4 regions of the Trichococcus flocculiformis genome follow, and region 4 is predicted to be linked to each of the others. Evidence: a T-box and tRNA genes for the amino acid it is inferred to sense, from the RefSeq annotation. Region 4 holds a T-box; the other regions hold tRNA genes.
What was found. A T-box is a leader RNA that pairs with one kind of tRNA and senses whether it is charged. The one in region 4 lies ahead of argS (arginine--tRNA ligase), so its partner is inferred to be a tRNA-Arg.
Positions count from the first base shown of each region.

Region 1: it has a tRNA-Arg gene. The T-box ahead of argS (arginine--tRNA ligase) is inferred to sense a tRNA for this amino acid. The anticodon was not compared.
Region 2: it has a tRNA-Arg gene. The T-box ahead of argS (arginine--tRNA ligase) is inferred to sense a tRNA for this amino acid. The anticodon was not compared.
Region 3: it has a tRNA-Arg gene. The T-box ahead of argS (arginine--tRNA ligase) is inferred to sense a tRNA for this amino acid. The anticodon was not compared.

Region 1 is NZ_OY759718.1:1,161,775-1,163,978, forward strand. It holds gene ACKPCD_RS05745 (helix-turn-helix domain-containing protein) at 1-700, shown strand, start outside; tRNA gene ACKPCD_RS05750 (tRNA-Arg) at 1,207-1,279, opposite strand; gene ACKPCD_RS05755 (hypothetical protein) at 1,522-1,788, opposite strand.
Region 2 is NZ_OY759718.1:1,999,281-2,001,484, forward strand. It holds gene ACKPCD_RS09495 (hypothetical protein) at 1-172, opposite strand, end outside; gene ACKPCD_RS09500 (hypothetical protein) at 409-714, shown strand; tRNA gene ACKPCD_RS09505 (tRNA-Arg) at 802-875, opposite strand; tRNA gene ACKPCD_RS09510 (tRNA-Arg) at 1,144-1,217, opposite strand; gene ACKPCD_RS09515 (methionine gamma-lyase family protein) at 1,394-2,204, opposite strand, start outside.
Region 3 is NZ_OY759718.1:2,272,921-2,275,124, forward strand. It holds gene ACKPCD_RS10855 (RNA polymerase factor sigma-54) at 1-958, opposite strand, end outside; tRNA gene ACKPCD_RS10860 (tRNA-Arg) at 1,184-1,255, shown strand; gene clpP (ATP-dependent Clp endopeptidase proteolytic subunit ClpP) at 1,509-2,156, shown strand.
Region 4 is NZ_OY759718.1:1,018,849-1,021,052, reverse strand. It holds gene argS (arginine--tRNA ligase) at 1-1,146, opposite strand, end outside; T-box leader at 1,268-1,537, opposite strand; gene ACKPCD_RS05160 (GNAT family N-acetyltransferase) at 1,602-2,204, opposite strand, start outside.

The sequences.
Region 1 (2,204 bases), 140 kb from region 4:
AGATTTGACGGCAAAAGAAAAGTTGATCAACGAATTTTTATCGTTAAATGCTAACCACCTAGATGATTTAAAATTGCTTAAAGATGCGATAAATGAGTATTTAAAAGTAGAGGAAGACTATTTGCTAAGAAACTTTTACTATGCATGCGAGAGCTTAATCATTTTACATGCAACCCAAAACATTGAAGAAGCACAGTTTTTTGCCAAGAAAGTTTGGGACCGTATGGACAAATTTGATAAATGGTACCTATTAGACATTCGCCTAATAAACTACATTTTATTTATTTTTCCGATTGATGTCGCCGTGAACATAGGCAAAAGAGTAATTCAACAATTAGCTCCTTATCATAAACTGAAAGAAGCAGAAGTTCTATTGATCAATATAGATATTAATTTAGCTCTTTTGCTGATTGATGATAAAAAATATCTGGAAGCTCTTTCCTATTTGGAAAAAGTAATCCCTCTATGTAAGAAAAGTCAAAAATATAATCAACTGGCAATTGCCTACGCAAGAAAAGGGATCATATTGACAAAAACAGGAAGAACTGAAGAAGGTTCTGAGTATATTAAGAAGGCTTGCGCTATATTGCATGCGATTGAAGACACGAAGTTGCTAAGTGAATTAGAAAAAGAACTTTCTCATTACCTGAATATGGAATCTGAAAATCCGCTACAACTAGATATGTTACTACAGGACTAGGTGTTCCACTTCAGAAAATAGAAAAGCAATTATAATGTACATTCAGAAATTAAAAATACGGCTATCCAGATCAAATGGATAGTCGTATTTTTTGTGGTTGGGTGTCTGTTGAGCAGATAGACTGGCGGACTCTCGGGTGTTGTGGATACCGTCCTGGGCTGACACCCGACAGAAGGGGGATCTGTCGGGTGTTTTGTGCTTTTCGGTAACTAAACAGTCGACAAACTGACTAGGTCTCGGGTAAACGAGTCACCGTCCTGGGCCGATGCCCGACAGAAGAGCGATCTGTCTGGTGTTTTGATGTTTTCGCTATCCGAACAGTCGACAGACTGACTAGCTCTCGGGTAACTGAGTCACCGTCCTGGGCTGACACCCGACAGAAGAGCAATCTGTCAGGTGTTTTATCATTTTCGGTATCTATTCAGTCGACAAATACGCGCGCTATCGATAAACGATAAAAAAGGAGGCGCCTCGATTTGAGGCACCTCCTTTTCATTATGTTTTTACGGCCCTAAGAAGAATTGAACTTCCGACACCTCGTTTAGGAAACGAGTGCTCTATCCGCTGAGCTATAGGACCAACAGAACACTATCCATTGTATCACTTATTGCGTGCAATTTCCACATTCATTTGAAAAAAATTCCCGCGAGTCACTGAAATGCGAAAAGCCAAAAAAGGCAGCCAATCAGCTGCCCTCTAAAACGTGTTCTGGCTCCCAGAAATCTGTGCCTAAGCTGACTATCATACACGGAAAAAAGCGTCCATTTAGTGTTAGTCCTCTCAGTGCTCGATTTCTACCCGGGATTTATCACACTCTGATCTCATTCATTTTCCAATGCCTCGATGCGCGCTTCCAAATCCGAGACCGTGCCCCTAAGCTCAGCGATTTCCGCTTGCAGACTCTCGATGTCGGCCGGTCGCACTTCGCCATCCGTCGTGCCGCTCATTTGCTGGAAGACCAAAGTAAGGCCAAAAATCAATAGCACTGCCCCGAAAATATACAACCAACTCAGGCTGGACGGTTTTTCCGGTTCCACCGCCTGTGAAACCTCCTCGAACTGTTCCATCCGTTTTTTTCGATCGACCACGATAAACACCCTGCTTTCGTGAAGACTTGTCTGACTCTCTACCCACATTATAGCTTATCGAAAAACAGAACTAAAGAAAAGTACCGTACCGTTACGAATTCTTAATAATGAGAAAACGGCGCCATTACCTCCGGCGAAAGGGTCGCTCGCCGGAGTAGTAGTTTCCGGTAATAGTCTTTCTCCTGTGAAGGAATGTTAGCCGGAGCTGGCAGATTTGCGGCACGCGCTTCAACGGTGAGCAGGTCCTTATCGGAGCTGACGCACGCTTACGGGCACCAGCTCCGGCGAAGCCGGACCTAACCGTAGGAGAAGGTGAGGCGCCATTACCTCCGGCGAAAGGGTCGCTCGCCGGAGTATGGGTTCCGGTAATAGTCCTTCTCCTGTGAAGGTATGTTGGCCGGAGCTGAACGCGGATG
Region 2 (2,204 bases), 980 kb from region 4:
ATTTTATTTCGTCACCGATTTCAGGTCGTATAGATTCCTTGATGGCTTCGACGACTTCCAAAGCCTGCTCATACGATACGCCAAGCAGATTCGCAATACGTGAGTTGCTCGTGCCCTTACGTAATTCGCTCTCAATCATGGTTTTTGTTTCATCAGTAATATTTCGTACCATTTCCATTATCGCCTCACTTTTAAGAACCAGGAACTACAACACACTTACAAGTAGTAGTATACCACACTTTCCATCATTTAGCCTATTTTTTTCAATTATTGCCTTTAACATCGAAACATATCTTTCATTTTGTTGACTGCTGTCCGCAATTTCATTTTAAATAGGTATTAATTATCTGTTCACTATGAGGTATAATAAGGATGTGAAAATTTTAACATTCTGTTTAGGAGGGATTTATGATGTTGAATGACCTGATTACGATACTGAAATATGAATACACGGTTCACCCAGGAGAATATTTCAATGTCGATACCTACTGGGTAAAAAGCATGTCTGAAGTGAAGACTGTCATCATTGACCAAGATCATGTATTCACGAAAATGGTAAGTTTTTATCCCAAAAATTTTGTCATCTATTTGGAGCAGTTCCCTGACCAAAGCATCTATCGCACCAACTTTCCGCTGAAAAAAATTGATAACAGCGATTCGCATGAGGTTCTTTTCGACGAGACGACAAAAAATATCTTTGAATATCTGGATTGATTTCCGGATATGTTACAATCATTCCCACAGAAAAAGACCGCTGTAAGGATATTAGTCCTTGCAGCGGTCTTTTCAATTATCTTTAGACGTCTCAAGAGAGATTCGAACTCCCGACCGTTCGCTTAGAAGGCGAATGCTCTATCCGGCTGAGCTATTGAGACAAAATGATTATTCGGCCAAACAAATTTGAAGAAGTTTCAAACCAGTGCCACAAGAAATGATTATACAGCAATCCGTTTAAATTGTCACCATAATTTTGACTATTTCCACAAAAAAATTTCACTGCTGCAACAAATAGATAATTATGTTTTGCTATCCATCTTCAGTCCTGAACATCGCTCTGTGCCGAGAAAAAAAGCGTCACACCCGCTTCACAACGGATATAACCCTTTCTCTGACAAGGACATTTGATCCTGAAAACAGATAGGACGTCTCAAGAGAGATTCGAACTCCCGACCGTTCGCTTAGAAGGCGAATGCTCTATCCGGCTGAGCTATTGAGACAAAATTTTGAGTCCTCAAAACGACTCACAACATTTAATATTATAGGCGATGACCAGCTTAAAGTCAATACTATTTCGTAGGAAGGTTTCGAGGTTTTCCTGCAGGTGAGCTCCTTATGTAAAAAATAAAGTGATTTTCAGGCTGAGTACAGATTTGACTCAACCTGAAATCACAAATCATTCTGCGAAGAACGTATCCTTCACGGCTGCAGTGACTGCCAATTTGACATGCTCGTAGGTCAGTCCGCCTTGCACATACAAGAGATAAGGCGGTCTGATCGGCCCGTCTGCCGTCAATTCCAGGCTTGCGCCCTGAATGAAGGTTCCGGCAGCCATGATGACATCATCTTCATAACCGGGCATATAGGCCGGAATCGGTTTGACTGCTGCGTTAACCGGCGAATATTTCTGGATCGTCTGGGCAAAAGCAATCATCGCTTCCTTGCTCGGTAATGCGACCATCTGGATCAAATCAGTGCGGGGGCTGTCCCAAGCAGGGGTAGACGGTACGTTGCACTCCTCCAACAATCCTGCTGTATAGACAGCACCTTTCACCGCTTCGCCGACAACATGGGGCGCCAAAAATAAGCCTTGATACATCTCCAAAAGGCTGTAGAGTGAGGCGCCTGCTTCACGACCGATACCGGGAGTTGTCAGTCGGTATGCACACCGTTCAATCAGGTCCTCTCTGCCCGCGAGGTAACCACCCATCTTCACGATGCCGCCGCCCGGGTTTTTGATGAGGGAACCGGCAATCAGATCCGCTCCGACTTCAATCGGCTCAAGTGTTTCGACGAACTCGCCATAACAGTTGTCGACAAAAAAGACAACTTCCGGACCAACGTGCGGTCGGATTGCCGCAATCATCTCCTTAATTTCGTTTATTGTAAAGGAAGGTCTGGCTGCATAGCCACGTGAGCGTTGTATCGCGATTATTTTTGTTTTTGTATTGATTTTTCTAAGAACACTCGGAATATCCACTTTGCCG
Region 3 (2,204 bases), 1.3 Mb from region 4:
CTCGGCCTTCCAGGAAAAAGCCTTTCTGCAAGGAACAGATCAATTCTCCCACCGCAAGCAACATTTCTTTTCTGAATGCCAGCGCCGACCGCAGTTGCTCCCCTTCCGTTTTCTTCGCTGCCAAAAATTGTTGTACGTCTTCATCATCATGCTGCAGCATCTCTTCATAATATTCTTTTTGAAAAACAACAAATGGAGAAGCCCACTCATTGTATTTCACAGTCAGGTGCCCATCCAGCAGTTGCAGATAAAGATCCGGTCTCGGCAAAAATAGATTGTCATCGCCGAATGCGGATCCCGGTGTCGGGTCCAACGATTGGACATACTCGAATACACTTTTCACGTCAGCCAGATCAACCGCCATTTCATCCGCTATTTCTTGCCAGTTTTTATCACTGAAAGCAGTGAAGAAATTTTCCAAGACATAATAGGCGATTTCCGGCGCGTATTCATCCCGCTCCGTCTGCAGCATCAGACATTCCTGCAGATTCCGGGCACCCACACCTGGGGGATCCAATTGGTGCAGAAGCGTCAATGCATCCAACATCTCAATCGGTTCGACGCCCTTCTGTTCCGCAGCTTCATTCAGATTGATGATGACGTACCCCTCCGGATTGATGAACGCCACCAAGAATAACACCAAATCGCGCAAGGGTGTATCCCGCATATTTGCATAGATTTGTTCCAATAAAAAAGTATCCAACGCCGGCACTTCTTCAGACACTTGATCCATTGCGGAAGCAGTGTCCATAGGGTCGTCCTTATCCGGCTTGTATACAACCGTTTTTTCTTTTACAGCGCGTTCGTCGAACTCTTTATTTATTTTCACTTCGATTAAAGGATTGCCCAACGCTTTTTGTTGAAGATAAGCGAACAACTCCTCGTTGTCGTATCCCACAAGCTTCAGCGATTCCTCTAAGCTTTCCTTATCCATATGCACACTTGATATAACTAACACATCAACCCCTCCTCCCCTTTTTAGAATCATTTTATCACACACAAGCATTTATTGAAATCGTTTTCAGTTAAAGGGATTGGATTTCAATCGCAGCAGGATTGGTGATTCTGTAGTTTAAAGGACGTTCTTCCGACTTAAAGAGACGTCCCAGACAACTCTGGAATTTGAAATTGAATTTCCCCCTTGCCATCTTTCACGCTATAGGTTATAATTTTAATGTTGCTTGTCTCCTTAGTGTAATGGATATCACGTAAGATTCCGGTTCTTGAGATGGGGGTTCGATTCCCTCAGGAGACGTATTATTTTATTGATGCATCAACGTTCCCAGCATTTGGATGCAAAGCAAATGCAAAAAATCTCCTTTCCCCCGCGGAAGAGGAGATTTTTTTATTCGATTTTTTATTCACCCTGAATACAATCCGCATTTCTGCTATCTATTTTTGGACATTTGCTGACTGAAACGATATGATTGACTAAGGTATATTTCACCAGAAATCGTCAGACTTATGGACAAACATTACAATTGACCTTTCCTGACCAATGAGTTAAAATAAACCATGTAAAGAAAAACTGTTCATTCAAAACGAACGAGGAGGAAACATATATGAACTTAATCCCTACAGTAATCGAACAATCATCCCGTGGTGAACGTGCATATGATATTTATTCCCGTCTTCTGAAGGACCGCATCATCATGTTGAGCGGCCCTATCGACGATAATACGGCGAACTCAGTCATCGCGCAATTGCTATTCTTGGATGCCCAAGATTCCGAAAAAGATATCTATATCTACATCAACTCTCCAGGCGGTAGCGTGTCTGCCGGACTGGCCATCTACGATACAATGAACTTCATCAAGGCGGACGTTCAAACAATCGCAATGGGTATGGCAGCTTCGATGGGCAGCTTCTTGTTGACTGCCGGCGAGAAGGGCAAACGTTTTGCATTACCGAATGCAGAGATTATGATCCATCAACCGCTTGGCGGTGCACAAGGTCAAGCAACCGAAATTGAAATCGCAGCCCGCCATATCCTGCAGACACGCGAACGCCTGAATAAAATTTTGGCTGAACGCACAGGACAACCGATGGAAGTCATCGAACGCGATACCGACCGCGATAACTACATGACTGCTCAGCAAGCGAAAGATTACGGCTTGATTGACGAAGTCATGGTCAACTCAAAATCATTGAAATAAAAATATGCGACAAAAGCGAGGATGACCAGCAGAAGGATGCTGGCCGTC
Region 4 (2,204 bases):
AAGCAGGATGACTTTCCCTTGGCGCGTCGACAATTTTTTGCCGCCTTGTGTGATCAGACCGAATGGGATGTGGTGCATGTTTTCTGCCCAATCATAGCCGAGTTCTTTCAGAACGGCTTTCAGTTGTTTGAAATGGTTGCTTTGCTCATTGCCGACTGCATACAGGGACATCGCAAAATCATAATTGCGTTTGCGGTAAATCGCCGCAGCCAAGTCGCGGGTGATGTACAGCGTCGCGCCGTCCGATTTCTTGATCAAAGCCGGATTCAAGTTGTATTTTTCCAGATCGACGATGGTTGCTCCGCGGTCCTGGGTCAGGATGCCGGCTTTGTCCAACAGCTCAACGACTTCATCCATCTTGTCATTATAGAAAGCTTCGCCGTTGAAGGAATCGAACGTGATCCCCAACATATCGTAGATTTTCATGAATTCCTGCAGCGATTCGGAACGGAACCACTCCCAAAGATGCAAAGCTTCTTCATCGCCGTCTTCCAATTTCTTGAACCAGGCGCGGGCTTCGTCGTTCAAAGTATCGTCTGTTTCTGCTTCCGAATGGAAACGGACGTACAGAGTCAGCAACTCGTTGATCGGCTCAGCTTTGACTTTCTCCTCATTGCCCCACAATTTGTAGGCGACGATCAACTTGCCGAATTGCGTTCCCCAGTCGCCCAAGTGGTTAATTTTGATCGGGTTGAAGCCGACTTTTTTCATGATGTTGGCCAAAGAATTTCCGATTACTGTTGAACGCAAATGGCCCATCGAGATCGGTTTCGCGATATTCGGCGAGGACATATCGATCGGAACATTGCCGCCTTTGCCGATATCGGCTGTTCCGAATGCATGCTTCTCGGCAGCAATTTCATGCAGGACTGCATTTGTAACGGCTGCTTTTTCAAGGAAAAGGTTGACGTACGGGCCTACTGCTTCTACCTTCGCAATGTAAGGATGGTTCAGTTGTGCCGCCAAATCTCCCGCGATTGCTTGCGGTGCTTTGCGCAGTGCTTTCGCCAGTGCGAATGCCGGAAATGCAACGTCCCCGTGTTCTGTATATTTAGGTACTTCCAGCAATTGGTACACTTGGTCGTAGCTTAAATGCTCCGGTACCAGCTTTTGAATCTCTTCAGCAACAATCTTTTTATAGTCCATATTTTTCTGCTCCTTTATTATATGCCTCTGCCTATCCACACGGTGAATGGATCACTTATCTTCCAGTAGGTACCGCAAATCTGCGATAACGATAAAAAAAGCCCCTATTCTGCCCTGGCAAAATAGAGACGAACATCCGTGGTACCACTCTAATTCGATAAAGCAACACAGATGGGCTCTGATTAGTTTATCCTTTTGAACCGTTAACGGGGCTAAACCGAACGACGCTACTCGCAGACTCTTTCCCGATCCGTCCGTTGAACAGAGGACCGCGCCTGTTTTCAAGTCATTTTCTCTGAAGTGCGTTTCCTTCTTCACTCCGTTGCGGGCTTCCACCTTCCCCGCTCGCTGTGAACATTGCTCGAAGTACTTTCTTCATCAATGAATGTGATTACTATCTGTATTACTATATCAAAGCCGGCCCTGTTTGTCTAATTGAATTTTTGACTTCCTCATCATTCCGATGGATTCGGCAAATGCTTCGGACGGCTCATCCAGATGCTTTCCGAGTAATCCATGAAAATTTTTCCGATCCAGGATTTTTTGCGATGCACTTCGCGGAAGCCAATCCTTTCGTAAACACTTTGAGCCCGTCCGTTACTGTCGACGACATCCAAAGCGAAGGTTTCGTAAGGTTCCGTTTCGATCAGCTTAAGCAGCATCCGTCCGGCAACACCTTGGCACCGGTCTGCCTCGTTGGTAGCTACACATTCAAAATAGAGCGTATCATCGTCGATGTCCAATGGCTCCCCGTATTCTTTGCGAAAACTGAAATAACCGACATGTCCCCAGAGAAATCCGAAATTAGCCAGGAAATCCTCTTTGTTGACTTCCATCGCACGACGCTGGTTGGTTGAACAGCCCACCATCGCGACCGGGCGCTCCCCGTCCATCGCAACTCGGATCAAGTCCTCCTGCAGCAGCCTGCGGAATCCACCAAGCAGGCGCTCGGTGTCGCGATGCAACGTCTTCATGTCCTTATAGTAGCTGCTGACGAAAATTTTTCTGACATCCTCTTTTTGTGTTTCCGATAATTGGCTCATTTTCGCCATCGTTAT